DNA from 2 places in the Mycobacteroides stephanolepidis genome. Region 2 is predicted to be linked to the other one. Evidence: riboswitches for the same ligand, from Rfam matches in the RefSeq annotation. Region 2 holds a riboswitch; the other holds the start of a gene.

Region 1 (7,660 bases), 1.6 Mb from region 2:
GATGCCGGATACGAGGTGTTCGCACCCACCTACCCCGGACACAACGGCGGCGGACCGTTGCCCGCGCTGCCTCCGTTGTCGCAGCGCTCGGTCGATACCTACCTGGACCAGGTCGAAGAGATCATGGATGAGAAGGGCTGGGAGACCGCCCATCTGGTGGGCAACTCGCTGGGCGGCTGGATCGCGCTGGGTCTGGCGCTACGCGGCCGGGCTCGCAGCGTCACCGCCATCGCGCCTGCCGGCGGCTGGACCAAGTACTCGCCGCTGAAGGCGGAGATCGTGGTGAAGTTCGCGGCCATGCTCCCCTGGCTGGCGTTCTCCCGGCTGTTGGGCCGCCGCGTGGCGGGCCTGCCGTTCGTCAAGTTCGCCACCGCCCGCGCCCTCTGCGGGGAGACAGAGGCGCTGAGCCTGCCGGACTTCCACAGCATTTTCGAGGACATCACACACTGCCCGGCCTACTTGCCGTCGCTGTCGTCGATTCTGCCGGCGCCGGGCCTGCAGAACCTGAACACCATCTCGGTGCCGGCACAGCTGGTGCTGTGTGAGAAGGACGAGATCGTGCCCCCGGGTCGTTTCGGGAAGCTCATCAGCCAGGGCCTGCCTGCCGATGCACGGCGAATCACCCTGGCGGGCATGGGGCACGTGCCCATGCTCGAAGCGCCCGGTCAGGTCACCGAAGTGATCGCCGACCTGATCGACCCGCTGGTCGCCGCCAAGCGTGCCGCGGCCTCCGACGTCGGCTAGAGATCACGTCGAGCGTGAACCTGTGGCGGAGTTTCGACTGATTCGCCGCCCAGGTTTCACACTCGACGCAGTGAGCTATACCTCGACGGATGCCAGTACGGCGTTGAAGGTCTGGCTCGGCCGCATCACCGCGGCGGTCTTATCCGGGTCCGGAGAGTAGTAGCCGCCGATATCGGCCGGGCTGCCCTGCACTGCGGCAAGCTCGGCGACGATCTCGTCCTCGTTCTCGACCAGCTGCTTGGCCAACGGCGCGAACAGCTCGGCCAGCTCCACATCCTCGGTCTGAGCGGCAAGCTCGGCCGCCCAGTACAGGGCCAGGTAGAACTGGCTGCCACGGTTGTCGAGCTCCCCGACCTTGCGCGACGGGCTCTTGTCGTTCTCCAGCAGCTTCCCGGTCGCCGCGTCCAGCGTGGTGGCCAGAATCTTGGCCCGCGGGTTCCCGGTCTTGATGCCCAGGTCCTCCAGGCTGACGGCCAGCGCCAGGAACTCACCGAGAGAGTCCCACCGCAGGTGGTTCTCTTCGACCAGCTGGCTGACGTGCTTGGGTGCCGAACCGCCGGCGCCGGTCTCGTACAGTCCGCCGCCCGCCATCAGCGGCACGATGGACAGCATCTTGGCGCTGGTACCCAGCTCCAGGATCGGGAACAGGTCGGTCAGGTAGTCACGCAGAATGTTGCCGGTCGCGGCGATGGTGTCCTTGCCGCGGATCAGCCGTTCCAGCGTGTAGCGCATGGCCCAGACCTGGGGCACAACCTGAATCTTGAGGCCTTCGGTGTCGTGGTCCTGCAGGTACTCCTTGACCTTCTTGCGCAGTTCCACCTCGTGCGGACGCTCGGTGTCCAGCCAGAACACCACGTTCATCCCGGATTCCCGCCCACGGGTGACCGCCAGCTTGACCCAGTCCTGGATCGCCGCGTCCCGCACGATCGGCATGCGCCAGATGTCACCCTCGTCGACGTTCTGGCTCAGCAGTACCTCACCGGTGTCGATATCGACGATGTCGGCGACGCCCGCCTCGGCGATCTCGAAGGTCTTGTCGTGGCTGCCGTACTCCTCGGCCTTCTGCGCCATGAGACCCACGTTGGGAACGGTGCCCATGGTGGTCGGATCGAACTGGCCGTGGGTCTTTACGAAGTTGATCATCTCCTGATAGATCCGGGAGAAGGTCGACTCCGGGTTGACGGCCTTGGTGTCCTTGAGCTTGCCGTCCGCGCCGTACATCTTGCCGCCGGCCCGGATCATCGCGGGCATCGAGGCGTCGACGATCACGTCGCTGGGCGAATGGAAGTTCGAGATGCCCTTGGCCGAATCCACCATGGCCAGCTCGGGCCGGTGCTCGTGGCAGGCGTGCAGGTCGCGAATGATCTCCTCGTGCTGCGATGCCGGCAGCGCCTCGATCTTGCTGTAGAGGTCGGACATGCCGTTGTTGACGTTCACGCCCAGCTCGTCGAACAGCTCCTGATGCTTGGCGAAGGCGTCCTTGTAGAAGATCTTCACCGCGTGCCCGAACACGATGGGGTGGCTGACCCGCATCATGGTGGCCTTGACGTGCAGGGAGAGCATCACGCCGGTCTTATATGCGTCCTCGATCTGCTCTTCGTAGAAGTCGCAGAGCGCCTTCTTGCTCATGAACATGCTGTCGATGATGTCGCCCGCGCCCAGCGTCACCTCGGGCTTGAGCACGATGGTCTCGCCGCTCTTGGTGGTCAGCACCATCTTGACCTTGCGGTCGCGATCCAGCGTCAGCGACTTCTCACCGTGGTAGAAGTCGCCTTCCTTCATGGTTGCGACGTGGGTGCGCGACGCCTGCGACCACGTGCCCATGCTGTGCGGGTGCTTGCGTGCGTACTCCTTGACCGCACGCGGTGCGCGCCGATCCGAGTTACCTTCACGCAGAATGGGGTTCACGGCACTGCCCAGACACTTGGTGTACCGCACCAAGATGTCCTTCTCTTCGTCGTTCTTCGGGTCCTCGGGGTAGTCCGGCAGCTTGTAGCCCTTACCCTGCAGTTCCTTGATGGCGGCCAGCAGCTGGGGCACCGACGCGCTGATGTTCGGCAGCTTGATGATGTTCGTCTCGGGCAACTGCGTCAGGCGGCCCAGCTCGGCCAGGTTGTCCGGAACGCGCTGATCCTCGGGGAGGTACTCGGTGAACTCGGACAGGATGCGTGCGGCAACGGAGATATCGCTGGTTTGAACGTCGATACCGGCGGGGCCCGCGAAGGCCCGGATGATCGGCAAGAAGGAGTACGTCGCAAGCAGCGGCGCCTCGTCTGTCAGCGTGTAGATGATGGTCGGCTGCTGCGCACTCATGGTCACTCCCGGCATCGTTGATCGGACTTGTTGGTCGGTCAAATCTCAGGCATCCCGTGGGTCACACGGTTGACCTATTCAGTATCACGTCGCTTCCGAGCCTAGGCGGGCGGACGGGCTGTGATCGCGCTCCCATCGTGGCCGTGAGCCACCACCGAGCCGTGCCTCGCATACCTGGTGGCAACCATTCGGTGCATTGCGATACGCTTTTAAGCGGTCATGAGTACCAGCGTCAAGCCCCGGCTCGCTGGTCGGCAACCCTCCAACCGCGGTGGGGTGCCCCGGGTGATGACCAGGTTGAGTAGCCGACTGGGTTATGAAAGGACAGTCGGCCACACGGCAAGCGCGGGTCCGATGACGGGCCCCGAGAAGACAGGTTGGCCCAATGAAGCGTTCGTCACCCGGGGGTGAGTCCCTGCATTCCTGTTATCGGTGTTGTCGCTGTCGCATGCCCTAAACCGCCAGCCCCGCACCGACCACCAGGAGGTTCCCATGACCGATATCGATCCCACCGCCCAGTGGGCGTTTGAGACCAAGCAGATCCACGCAGGCCAGACCGCCGACCCGGCGACCAATGCCCGAGCCCTGCCGATCTACCAGACCACGTCCTACGTCTTCAACGACACCGCGCACGCGGCGGCGCTGTTCGGGCTGTCCGAAGAGGGCAACATCTACACCCGCATCGGTAACCCGACTCAGAATGTCGTCGAGCAGCGCATCGCTGCCCTCGAAGGCGGAGTGGCAGCGCTGCTGCTCGCTTCCGGGCAGGCGGCAGCGACATTGGCCATCATCAACATCGCGCAGGCCGGTGACAACATCGTGTCGAGCCCGCGCCTGTACGGCGGCACATACAATCTGCTGCACTACACGTTGCCGCGCCTGGGCATCTCAACCACCTTCGTCGAAGATCCCGACGACCTCGACTCCTGGCGCCGCGCCATCACGCCACAGACCAAGGCGCTCTTCGCCGAATCGATCTCCAACCCCAAGAACGACATTCTCGACATTCCCGGCATCTCGAAGATCGCGCACGAAGCGGGCGTCCCCCTCATCGTCGACAACACCGTCGCCACCCCCTATCTGATCCAGCCGCTGGCCCACGGCGCCGACATCGTGGTGCACTCGGCCACCAAATACCTTGGTGGACACGGCAATGCGATCGGTGGCGTGATCATCGACGGCGGCACCTTCGATTGGACCCAGGGCCGCCACCCCGGATTCACCACTCCGGACCCGAGCTACCACGGGGTGGTGTTCGCCGACCTGGGCGCACCGGCCTACGCACTCAAGGCGCGTGTGCAGCTGTTGCGCGACCTCGGTCCCGCCATCTCCCCGTTCAACGCATTCCTCATCGCGCAGGGACTGGAGACGTTGAGCCTGCGGGTGCAACGCCACGTCGAAAATGCACAGCGGGTGGCCGAGTACCTCGCCGCCCAGCCGGAGGTCACCGGCGTCAACTACGCCGGGCTGCCCACCTCCCCCTGGTACGAACGCGCGAAGTCATTGGCCCCCAAGGGCGCCGGTGCGGTGCTCGCATTCGAACTGGACGGAGGAGTCGAGGCGGCGACCACCTTCATCGATTCCCTGACGCTGCACAGCCAGGTGGCCAACATCGGCGATGTGCGATCGCTGGTCATTCACCCCGCCACGACGACGCACGCACAGCTCTCGCCCGCAGAGCAGGTGGCCTCCGGTGTCACACCCGGCCTGGTGCGGTTGGCGGTCGGCATTGAGGGTATCGACGACATCCTGGCCGATCTGGATACCGGATTCGCCGCGGTGCGGCGACTCAAACAGCCCGCGGCGGTGGCATCATCATGACCTTGACCGACGATCTTCGCGCAAGCGACTCAGCCGACCATCAGCTTCCCGTGGCGAACATCGCTCTTCCGCAGGGCGATGAGATCGCCTACGTACCAATAGGTTCGATCACGCTGGAAAGCGGTGCCGTCATCGATGACGCGACCGTCGCGGTACAGACATGGGGAAAGCTCTCACCACGCCGCGACAACGTGGTGTTCGTCTGTCATGCGCTGACCGCCGACTCACACGTGATCGGAGCCGCCGGTACAGACCACATCACCGGCGGCTGGTGGCAAGGAATCATCGGCCCTGGCGCCGCGATCGACACCGACCAGTGGTGCGCCATCGCCACCAACGTGTTGGGTGGCTGCCGGGGTAGCACCGGCCCGACTTCCCTTGCCGCCGACGGAGAGCCCTGGGGGTCACGATTCCCCGAGGTGTCGGTACGTGACCAGGTGAACGCCGACGTCGCCGCACTCGCACAACTCGGCATCACCGAGGTCGCCGCCGTCGTCGGCGGTTCGATGGGCGGTGCACGCGCGCTGGAATGGGCTGTCATGCAGCCGGATTCGGTGCGTGCAGCGCTGGTGCTGGCGGTTGGTGCGCGCGCCACCGGCGATCAGATCGGCACCCAGAGCACGCAGATCGCCGCCATTCGGTCCGATCCGGACTGGCAGGGCGGCGACTATCACGGCAGCGGACGCAGCCCGCAGAGGGGACTGAACCTCGCCCGACGCATCGCGCACCTGACCTACCGCGGCGAGGTCGAGCTGGACACCCGGTTCGGCAATGATCCCCAGGTCGGCCCGGACGGGCCCGAGGATCCGTGGGCCGACGGCCGATACGCGGTGCAGAGCTACCTGGAGCATCAGGGCAACAAGTTCGTTCGGCGCTTCGACGCCGGAAGCTACGTCATCCTGACCGAGGCACTCAACCGGCACGATGTCGGCCGGAACCGTGGCGGCGTCGAGAAAGCGCTGCGTGGCTGCCCCGTGCCCGTCGTCGTCGGCGGTATCACGTCCGATCGGCTGTACCCGCTGCGCCTGCAGGAGGAATTAGCCGACCTGCTGCCCGGTTGTACCGGCTTGCGAGTAGTCGAATCGTTGCATGGCCACGACGCGTTCCTCATCGAGTTCGACGCGGTGAGCGAGCTGGTTCGGGAGACACTCGCCCTGGCCAAGTCAACACAGGCTTCGTAAACGGAACCCGAGGAGCGCGAATGCCGGACGCACAAGCAGAGCCATCGCTGTCGTTCGGTTCACAGGCCGCCGCCTACGAACGGGGGCGCCCGTCCTACCCACCCGAGGCCATCGACTGGCTGCTGCCCGACGGAGCACACGACGTCCTGGATCTGGGCGCCGGTACCGGGAAACTCACCACCCGCCTGGTGGAACGCGGACTCAACGTGATCGCGGTGGATCCGCTCGCCGAAATGCTTGAGGTACTGAGCAATTCACTTCCCGAGACGCCCGCACTGTTGGGGACCGCCGAGGAGATTCCGCTGCCCGACAACAGCGTGGATGCGGTGCTCGTGGCGCAGGCCTGGCACTGGGTGGATCCCGAACGCGCCATTCCCGAGGTCGCTCGCGTGCTGCGCCCGGGCGGGCGGCTAGGGCTGGTGTGGAACACCCGCGACGAGCGTCTGGGTTGGGTGGCCGACCTCGGCAGGATCATCGGCAGCGAGGACGATCCGTTCAACCACACGGTCAGCCTGCCCGCACCGTTCACCGGGCAGCAGCGACACCAGGTCGAATGGACGAGTTACCTTACCCCTCAGGCACTTCTGGACATGGTGGCCTCACGCAGCTACTGCATCACCGCCCCCGAAGCCGCCCGGAAGAAGACGCTGCAGCAGGTTCGGGAGCTGCTGTCCACTCATCCTGCGCTTGCCCAGTCGACGGGCCTGGCGCTGCCGTACGTCACCGTCAGCATCCGGGCGACACTCAACCAGTAGAAGATCTGTGAATCGGGTGCCCCAATTCACAGAGACGAATACGCCGCGTGCCGCTACGGTGTACCCGTGCGTACGGATCGCCGCCTGCTGGCAGCCCTCTTTGTCACCACCACATTCCTGACCCCGGCACTCGCCGGCTGTGGATCGGCGGGGTCACCTTCGGACACCAAGAATCAGTCCGAATCCAGCGCCAGCAGCGCGCCCACCGACCGCCACACTCGGCAGTTCATCCCCGAACTGGGCATCTACGTCACCCTCCCGCATGACTGGGTGGCCTTCGCCGATGGGGTGCACGACAACAAGGGGCAGGTGACCTTCCAGGTCCGGCCCAAGTGGGAGTCAACGGAATTCGCGCAATACGTACGCATCCGCAAGTTGACGGCTTCGGACGAGAACACGGCCGCCCCCGAAGTAAAGCGCTGGCTCGAATCGTCGAACGCCGATGCGGTGAGCGACTTCGTCAAGACTCGCAAGTCGAAAGTCACTGCGGATAAACGCGACTCATGGGACGGCCCCAACCTGCCCGGAGCCTCGGCAAGCCTGGAACTGGAAACGCCGCCGGCCGCCGAGGGCAAGCCGCCTGCCACCATCACGCCCAAGATCTACGTGGCGTTTGTCGGACAGGGTGATCAGCGTTGGCAGATCGCCACCAGCAATACCGGCAGCCCCAGCGGCGAGCCGTCCGAACAGTTCTTCGGCGAGCAGGCCGATGCCATCGCACGCTCGGTGCAACTGCTCAAGTAGGCGCCTATCCGGTGCCCAGTGGGTCGATCGTCAACGCCAAGTAGACCATCACCGCAGCGACGGCGCTGAGAGCGCCGACATCAAAGGTCTTGCCGCGCACCG
Region 2 (7,660 bases):
GGGATCGAGATATTTGGCCAGGCCGACGCCACCAATGACGAGTTCACCGACCTCGCCGTAGCCGACTTGGTTGCCCTTCGGATCGACAACGGCCAGATCCCAACCCGGAAGAGGTAACCCGATGCTGACGGGGCTCACTCCGTCGAGCCGTGCGGCGCAGGCCACCACGGTCGCCTCGGTGGGGCCGTAGGTGTTCCACACTTCGCGTGCGGCGCCGTCCTCACCGGTGGCCAGCCGCTCGGCCAGATCCGGTGGGCAGGCCTCGCCGCCGAAAATCAGCAGCCGCACCGCCTCCAGCGCTTCGGCCGGCCACAATGCGGCCAGGGTGGGCACCGTTGACACCACGGTGACATCGCGGGACACCAGCCACGGGCCCAGATCCATGCCACTGCGGACCAGCGAACGCGGCGCGGGTACCAGGCAGGCGCCGTAGCGCCATGCGAGCCACATTTCCTCGCAGGAGGCGTCGAAGGCCACGGAGAGCCCGGCGAGTACCCGATCATCCGGACCAATCGGATTGTCCGGCAAGAACATCTGCGCTTCCGCGTCGACGAAGGCTGCCGCGTTGCGATGTGTCACCGCCACACCCTTGGGGGTGCCGGTGGACCCCGAGGTGAAGATGATCCAGGCGTCGTCGCGCGGTGTGGGTTTGGTGGCGCGCCAGCCCCGTGACGATCCGGGTCCACGAACGAGTCCGTCGGGGGTGATCACCGCGGCCACTTGTGCCTCGCCGAAAACCAGCGCGGCACGTTCGTCCGGATCGTCGGCGTCCACCGGAACGTACGCGGCGCCTGCGGCCAGCGTGGCCAGGATCGCCACATAGAGCGAGTAGCTGCCGGAGGGCATCCGGATACCGACGCGATCACCGCGCCCGATTCCCCGGGTCCCGAGCCATTCGACACTGGCCTCGACGTCGACGATCAGCTCGGAGTACGTGAGCTGGATGGTGCCGTCATCGATGGCGGGAGCATCGGGGTGCTCCGCAGCGGTTGAGTAGAGGATGTCGATCAGCGTCCGGGCCGGAGGGGCCGACCGACCGAGCAGATACTGCGGGGGCACCGGGTGAGCCGGGGCTTCCTGAACGGCGGGCTCGGGGGCCTCGTCGCCCGCGCGGTTAGTGGGTGACTCGTCGGGGCCGGTCACGCTGCTCCTCGTTGATTTCCGCGTCGGATCTATGGGCCTGGAGGGGTACCGCAGCGAGCCTATCGGTCCGGCTGCAGCTGGGCTCGCCGCCGCGCGGAAGCGCTCCCGCGGGCACGGTGAGCCCATCGCCGCCAAGTTTGCCACGGTGGACCGCGCCGTCCATCACTCAGGCGTTGGGCCCTAGCTTTCTTTGGCAGTACGCCGGGTCTTGTACAGGCTGGCGACGGTGGTGATGAGCAGCGTCACGATGATCACAGCAAGGCTTGCCAGCGTGGGGATCTCGGGCACGTGCACCGGCTCGCCGCCGTTGATGAAGGGCAGCTCGTTCTCGTGTAGCGCGTGCAGGATCAGTTTGACGCCGATGAAGAGCAGGATGAAGGCCAGTCCCTGCGACAGGTACACCAGACGCTTGAGCATGTCGCCGAGCAGGAAGTACAGCTGACGCAGACCCATGAGGGCGAACACGTTGGCCGTGAACACCAGATAGGGCTCCTTGGTGAGCCCGTAGATCGCGGGGATCGAGTCGAGGGCGAAGAGAAGATCGGTGGTGCCGAGGGCGACGATCACCAGGAACATCGGCGTCATCAGTCGCGTGCCGTTTTCCCGGACCCACAGTCGCAGACCGTCCCATGTGTCGGTGGTCCGCAGGTGCTTGCGGGCGAACTGCACCACGGCGTTATCGGCGTCGTCGTCGTGCTCGGTGTCCCGGGCCAGGTTGATGGCGGTGTACACCAGGAACGCGCCGAAAAGGTAGAAGATCCAGGAGAACTGCTCGATGGCCACCGCGCCCAGCGCGATGAAGATGCCGCGGAAGATCAGCGCCAGGATGATGCCGATCAGCAGCGCCTCCTGCTGATAGACACGGGGAACTTTGAAGCTGGCCATGATGATCAGGAAGATGAACAGGTTGTCCACCGACAGGCTGTACTCGGTGAGCCAGCCCGCGAAGAACTCCAGCCCGAACTGGCTGCCGTGGAAGAACCACACCCACAGACCGAATGCCACCGCGAGCCCTATGTAGATGCTCAGGGCGGTGGCGGTCTCGCGAACGGAGGGCTCATGGGGGCGCCTACCGATTACGACGACGTCGACCAACAAGATCGCGACCGTGACGGCCAGCGTGATGATCCACTCGAGCTGGGATACCTGCATTGAATAACCTCCGGTCGCCAAAACGCCGGAGGTCTCTTCCGCCGATACGTGACCGGCCCGCGGCACCGACCGGTCCGACAATGGCCGATGTGATGACGACACCGCAGCGAAAGGAATACTCCCCTCCACCAGTCAGTGTGCCCTACTGCGCGGGGATCGGAAAATCGGGCCGGATCACGACGTGACGTCGGCGATGTGACACCGCGCATTTGAAATCACCCTGCGCAATGCGCTTGACGATGGCCGCGGCCGGTGGGCACACTGCCCTCAGGTCATGAGAACCAGCGACAAGCCCTGGCTAGCTGGTCGGCAACCCTCCTCCACGGTGGGGTGCTCCAGGTGACGACCTGGCCGCGCTCAACCGAGTGTGGCAAGCGTGGACTCGCCGGGCGGGTCCGGTGAGATGGGATGTCACATGTCAGTGTCCACACAATCTGGATCTGAGCGACCGGTCGCGCGTGTCGTCGGAGCAGATATCAAAGTTCCTCTGGCACAAGGTGGTTGGATCAGATACGCCAATTTCGACTACGCGGCGAGCGCACCCGCGCTCGGCGATGTCGCGGACCGCGTCAACGAGTTGCTCCCGTACTACGCCAGCGTCCACCGCGGCGCCGGATACGCCTCGCGCGTGTGCACCGCGGTGTATGAGGGCACCCGGGAAACGGTGGGGCGTTTCGTGGGGGCAGCCCCCGACCACCATGTGATCTTTACCCGCAACACCACCGACTCTCTCAATCTGCTCGCTTCGGCGGTGCCCTGTGCGGCGGAGTCTGAAGGCCGGAGGCACCCAAATGTGGTGGTGCTTGATATCGAACATCATGCAAACCTGTTGACCTGGCAGCGATATGGCGCCCGAGTGGTAGCGCATCGAGCCACCGTCGCGGACACCGTCGCTGCGCTGGATGAGGAACTCGCCCGGAGGCCCGCCGCGCTGCTGGCCGTTGCCGGCGCATCGAATGTCACCGGCGAGGTGCTGCCATTGGCTGAACTCGCTGCCGTTGCCCACCGGCACGGCGCGAGGATCGCCGTTGACGGTGCGCAGTTGGTTCCACATCGTCGCGTCGACCTGGCGGCAACCGGAATCGACTACCTCGCGTTCTCCGGGCACAAGCTGTATGCCCCGTTTGGTGCCGGAGTCCTTGTCGGACAAAGTGACTGGCTCGACGCCGCGCGACCCTATCTGGCAGGCGGGGGTGCGGTGCGCAATGTCGGTATCGATGGGGCCGAGTGGCTCGTCGGACCGCAGCGGCATGAGGCGGGCACTCCCAATGTGGTCGGCGTTGCCGCCGTGGCGGCGGCATGTGAGGCATTGGCCGCGCTGGGAGAGATAAGCCGCCTCGAGGGGGCGCTCACCGTTCAACTCCGAGAGGGGCTCGAGGCGATCGAAGGCGTTGACACCCTTCGTATCTGGGATGGCGGTCGAGACGTGCTGGGCATTGTGTCCTTCACGGTCGCCGGATACACGCCGTCGGTGGCCGCCGCGTATCTGTCCGCCGAGCACGGAATCGGAGTGCGCGACGGCAGGTTCTGCGCGCATCCGCTACTGGCCAGATTGGGTGCTCCGGGTGGGGCGCTACGCGCAAGCGTCGGGCTGGGAACTAGTGCGGGTGACATCACGCGCCTCGTCGATGCGATCGGCCAGCTTGTTCGCCATGGCCCGACCCTGACCTATGTCGAGCGGGACGGACAGGTGGGGCCCGTTGACGACCCGCGACCCCTGCCGGATTTCCTGGTGGTCTGACGCCGAATCGCAGTATCCGTAACTTATAATATGTGATACTTTCAGTCCGACACATCACAGGGTCGGACCGACAAGGACGTCGAATGACTAGTACACGTGTGCGGGGTAGCGAAGTGAACGATCGGGAACGGGTTGTTCCCGACCATGAAGTCGTGATCATCGGAGCCGGCTTCGGCGGTATCGGAGCAGGTGTTGAGCTCACCAAAAGGGGAGTCCACGATTTCGTGATCTTGGAGAAGTGGGGGGCCGCCGGCGGAACCTGGCACGCGAACAAGTATCCGGGCGTGGCCGTTGATATCCCGACCGTTATCTACAGTTTTTCCTACGACCAGAAGACCACCTGGTCGAAGTTCTTCACCCCGGGTGATGAACTTGAGGAGTACGCCAACGAGCTCGTCGACAAGCATGACCTGCGCCGCAAGATCCGCTTCAATACACGCGTCGTTCGTCAGGAATTTGATGAGTCACAAAACATCTGGGCTCTTACCCTGGACGATGACACTGTCATCACCACTCGGCATGTGATCGCCGCGACAGGCGGGCTTGAGCAACCCAAGCTCCCGGAAATAGACGGCATCGATTCCTATCAGGGAGTGTTGATGCATACCGCGCTGTGGGACAAGGATGTTCAGCTTGCCGGCAAGAGGGTGGCGGTCATCGGAACCGGGGCGACCTCGCTGCAGCTGGTTCCCGAGATCGCTCCGGAGGTTGGCCATCTCACCGTCTTTCAGCGCACACCGATCTATGTCGGGCCCAAGCCCGACTTGAAGTACAACGCGTTCTGGCGGGCACTGTTCGGATTCCCCGGTGTTGCCAAGGGTATTCGACACGCGATCAACCTCGGCACCGCATACATCCCGGACGCTGTTTTCAACCTCGACTCCAAGTATGTCGAATCGGCGTCGATGGCAATGGCCAACAGAATTCGTTCCTGGATGCGTACACAGGTCGATGATCCGGTGACCCGCGAGAAGCTGCTGCCCTACTACGGATTTGGTTGTAAACGTCCGTCGTTCTCCAACACCTACCTCAAGACGTTCAACCGGCCCAACGTGGACTTGGTGACCGAGCCGATTCAGCGGATCACCGAGAAAGGTCTGCTGACCGCGGACGGCGTCGAGCATGAAGTAGATGTATTGATCTGTGCCACCGGATTTGCGATCTGGGATCACATGCCGGCCTTCCCGACCGCCGGGCGAGGCGGCAAGGACTTGAAGCGGTTCTTCCAGGAGAGTCGTTATCAGGCGTACCAGGGTGTTTCGATTCCCGAGTACCCCAACTTCTTCCTCGTTCTCGGGCCGTACGGATACGTGTTCGGGCCGTATCACATGCTGATCGAGTCGACGACCGCGCACGCGGCCCGGGTCATCGCGGAGACCAAGAAACGCGGTGCCACCACCGCGGAGGTCAAGCAGGACGTGCACCAGGCCTACTTCGACAAGATGCACCAGCGCAACAAGAATCACCTGTGGCTCTCCCCGGCATGTTCGACCGCCAACACCTACTACATCGACAATCACGGTGACTCGCCGTTCCGGCCAGGCGGTTTCGGCGAGATGTATTTCCACAACAAGTACTTCCGGTTGGACAACTATCGCTACGGCAGCGAGACGGTGGCGCCCGTGGTGAAGGTGGCATCGAGGCGCAAGCGCAACAAGGAGGTCGTGGGATGAGGCTGCTACCCGCACGTAAACCAGATCTTGTTGTGGTGACCGGCGCCGGCAGCGGCATCGGGCGGGCCATTGCCATCCAATTCGCCAAGAGCGGTGCGGAGGTGGTGGCATCGGATCTGGATCTGACGACCGCCCAGGAAACGGCGGAGATCATTCACAACAAGGGACTGCGTGCCGTCGCGTTCCAGCTCGATGTCACAGATCCGGCAGCCTGGGAGCGGTTCGCCGATCAGGTGCGGGCCGAATACGGTGTCCCCGATGTGCTGGTGAACAACGCGGGCATCATGGTTGGCGGACGCTTCTTCGACCTCGAGCAGGAGCACTGGGAAAAGCAGTTCCGGGTCAACGTTTTTGGTGTCGCATATGGCGGGCGCGTCTTTGGTAAGCAGATGGCCGAACGCGGTCGGGGTGGTCAGATCGTCAACATCGCCTCGGCGGGGGCCATCACTCCGACGCCGATCTTCCCCGCCTACTCTGCCTCGAAGGCTGCGGTGAAGATGTTGAGCGAGTGTATGCGGATGGAACTGGGACCCAAGGGAATCGGGGTGTCCGCGGTATGTCCGGGCTTCATCAACACCAACATCGGCGTAAACGCCACCGTGGCCGGTGTGGACCTGCCCGACGATGTGCGTGAGCGTGCGAACAACGTGATGAGGGCCTTCCAGTCCTCTGCCCCGATGAGAGTGCTGGATCAGTTGATCGGTCCCCCGCAGGTTGCGCGGGCCACGGTCCGCGCGGCGCGCTACAACTTTGCGGTGGCTCCGGTGCGTCCCGAAGCGTGGCTGGGTTACTTCTTGAGCAGGCTCCTGCCGGGTCTCAATCGACATTTCATGTATCCGATTCCGTACTGGCTCGGATTGGATATCGACTCGCTCATGCCGAGGGTGCAACGCGTCATCGACAACCTGACCGAACGCGCACCGACGCCGCCTATCTCCGAGCAGTCGTCGGTGTGATCGGGGCTGATCCGCTCACCCGGAATTGAACGATGGATCTACTGCGGCCTCGTGGGTACCGTGGCGTCTGTGGCGACACAACATCAAACGTTTCGGGTCTTCACCGACGACGCGGCCGGCTGGCACGAGCTGACCAACGGAACGGGTGTTACCGCACGCGTCAACGCCGCCGATCTCAAGCAGGCGCAGCGGGCCAGGCACGCGCTGCGCGCGGCACGCAAGGACGCACCCGCGGTCATCCTGTATGTTTACGTGCACATCGAGGCCGATTCCCGATCGGCGCGTAAGCATTTTGCGAGCCTGCGAGTTCCCTCGGCGGTGTCGTATGCGGGTACGCCGGAAGGGCTGGCGGGTCTGATCGCCGATATCTACCTGGCGGGTGTCGCCGACGGCGTGACCCTGATCCCGGCGTCGCCCACCACGGACATCGGTTGTGCCGCACGCCGCGTATTGGCGTTGCTGCCGCAGCGAATACCGCTGGCGGCGTAGTGCGCGGCTAGCTCACCAGTTGTCGTAACCGCCCTCGGGGCCGAGCATGCGCTCCAGACGGGTGCGGTTGATCTTTGCGAGCTCGTTACGGGTCACCTTGCGCTCGGTGTCCACGTCGTGGTGCATGCGGTCGGAGATCGCACGCAGCACGGAGGCCCCGTCCTGTCCACACAGGTGCATGACGAAGCGGTGGCCGAAGTGGTGCTCGTACCGGTGGGCAGCGGCCCGCAACGCGGCCATCATTCCCGGGGTCTCATCGCGGATCGCGCACTGCTCGGCATGTGAACGCGCACTTCCCGGACGTCTGCCCAGCGGCGGGTAGGCGATCAGTACCTCGTCCAGTGATTCCTCCGACAGGGCGAATAGCTCGTTGTCGGCGTATCGGAATAGGGCATCGTGATCGGCGAACGGCCGGGCGGCGGCGATTTTCCGCGCCCAGGTCACGCTGCCACCGCACTCGTACAGCGCGTGGACCGCTTTGGTGTCGGGCATCTCATTGAACGTGT

What was found. A riboswitch is a leader RNA that binds a small molecule or an ion and turns the genes downstream of it on or off. The one in region 2 is predicted to bind S-adenosylmethionine.
Region 1: linked by a shared signal. The riboswitch ahead of MSTE_RS18910 (bifunctional o-acetylhomoserine/o-acetylserine sulfhydrylase) and the one ahead of MSTE_RS02315 (aminotransferase class V-fold PLP-dependent enzyme) in region 2 are both predicted to bind S-adenosylmethionine.

What each region holds. Positions count from the first base shown of each region.
Region 1 is NZ_AP018165.1:3,797,545-3,805,204, forward strand. It holds gene MSTE_RS18900 (alpha/beta fold hydrolase) at 1-744, shown strand, start outside; gene MSTE_RS18905 (NADP-dependent isocitrate dehydrogenase) at 820-3,057, opposite strand; SAM riboswitch class IV at 3,273-3,409, shown strand; gene MSTE_RS18910 (bifunctional o-acetylhomoserine/o-acetylserine sulfhydrylase) at 3,550-4,878, shown strand; gene metX (homoserine O-acetyltransferase MetX) at 4,875-6,059, shown strand; gene MSTE_RS18920 (class I SAM-dependent methyltransferase) at 6,080-6,814, shown strand; gene MSTE_RS18925 (hypothetical protein) at 6,881-7,558, shown strand; gene MSTE_RS18930 (DUF3017 domain-containing protein) at 7,563-7,660, opposite strand, start outside.
Region 2 is NZ_AP018165.1:452,465-460,124, forward strand. It holds gene MSTE_RS02300 (Pls/PosA family non-ribosomal peptide synthetase) at 1-1,143, opposite strand, end outside; gene MSTE_RS02310 (TerC family protein) at 1,324-2,295, opposite strand; SAM riboswitch class IV at 2,566-2,678, shown strand; gene MSTE_RS02315 (aminotransferase class V-fold PLP-dependent enzyme) at 2,711-4,036, shown strand; gene MSTE_RS02320 (flavin-containing monooxygenase) at 4,120-5,709, shown strand; gene MSTE_RS02325 (SDR family NAD(P)-dependent oxidoreductase) at 5,706-6,665, shown strand; gene MSTE_RS02330 (hypothetical protein) at 6,717-7,154, shown strand; gene MSTE_RS02335 (2-oxo-4-hydroxy-4-carboxy-5-ureidoimidazoline decarboxylase) at 7,167-7,660, opposite strand, start outside.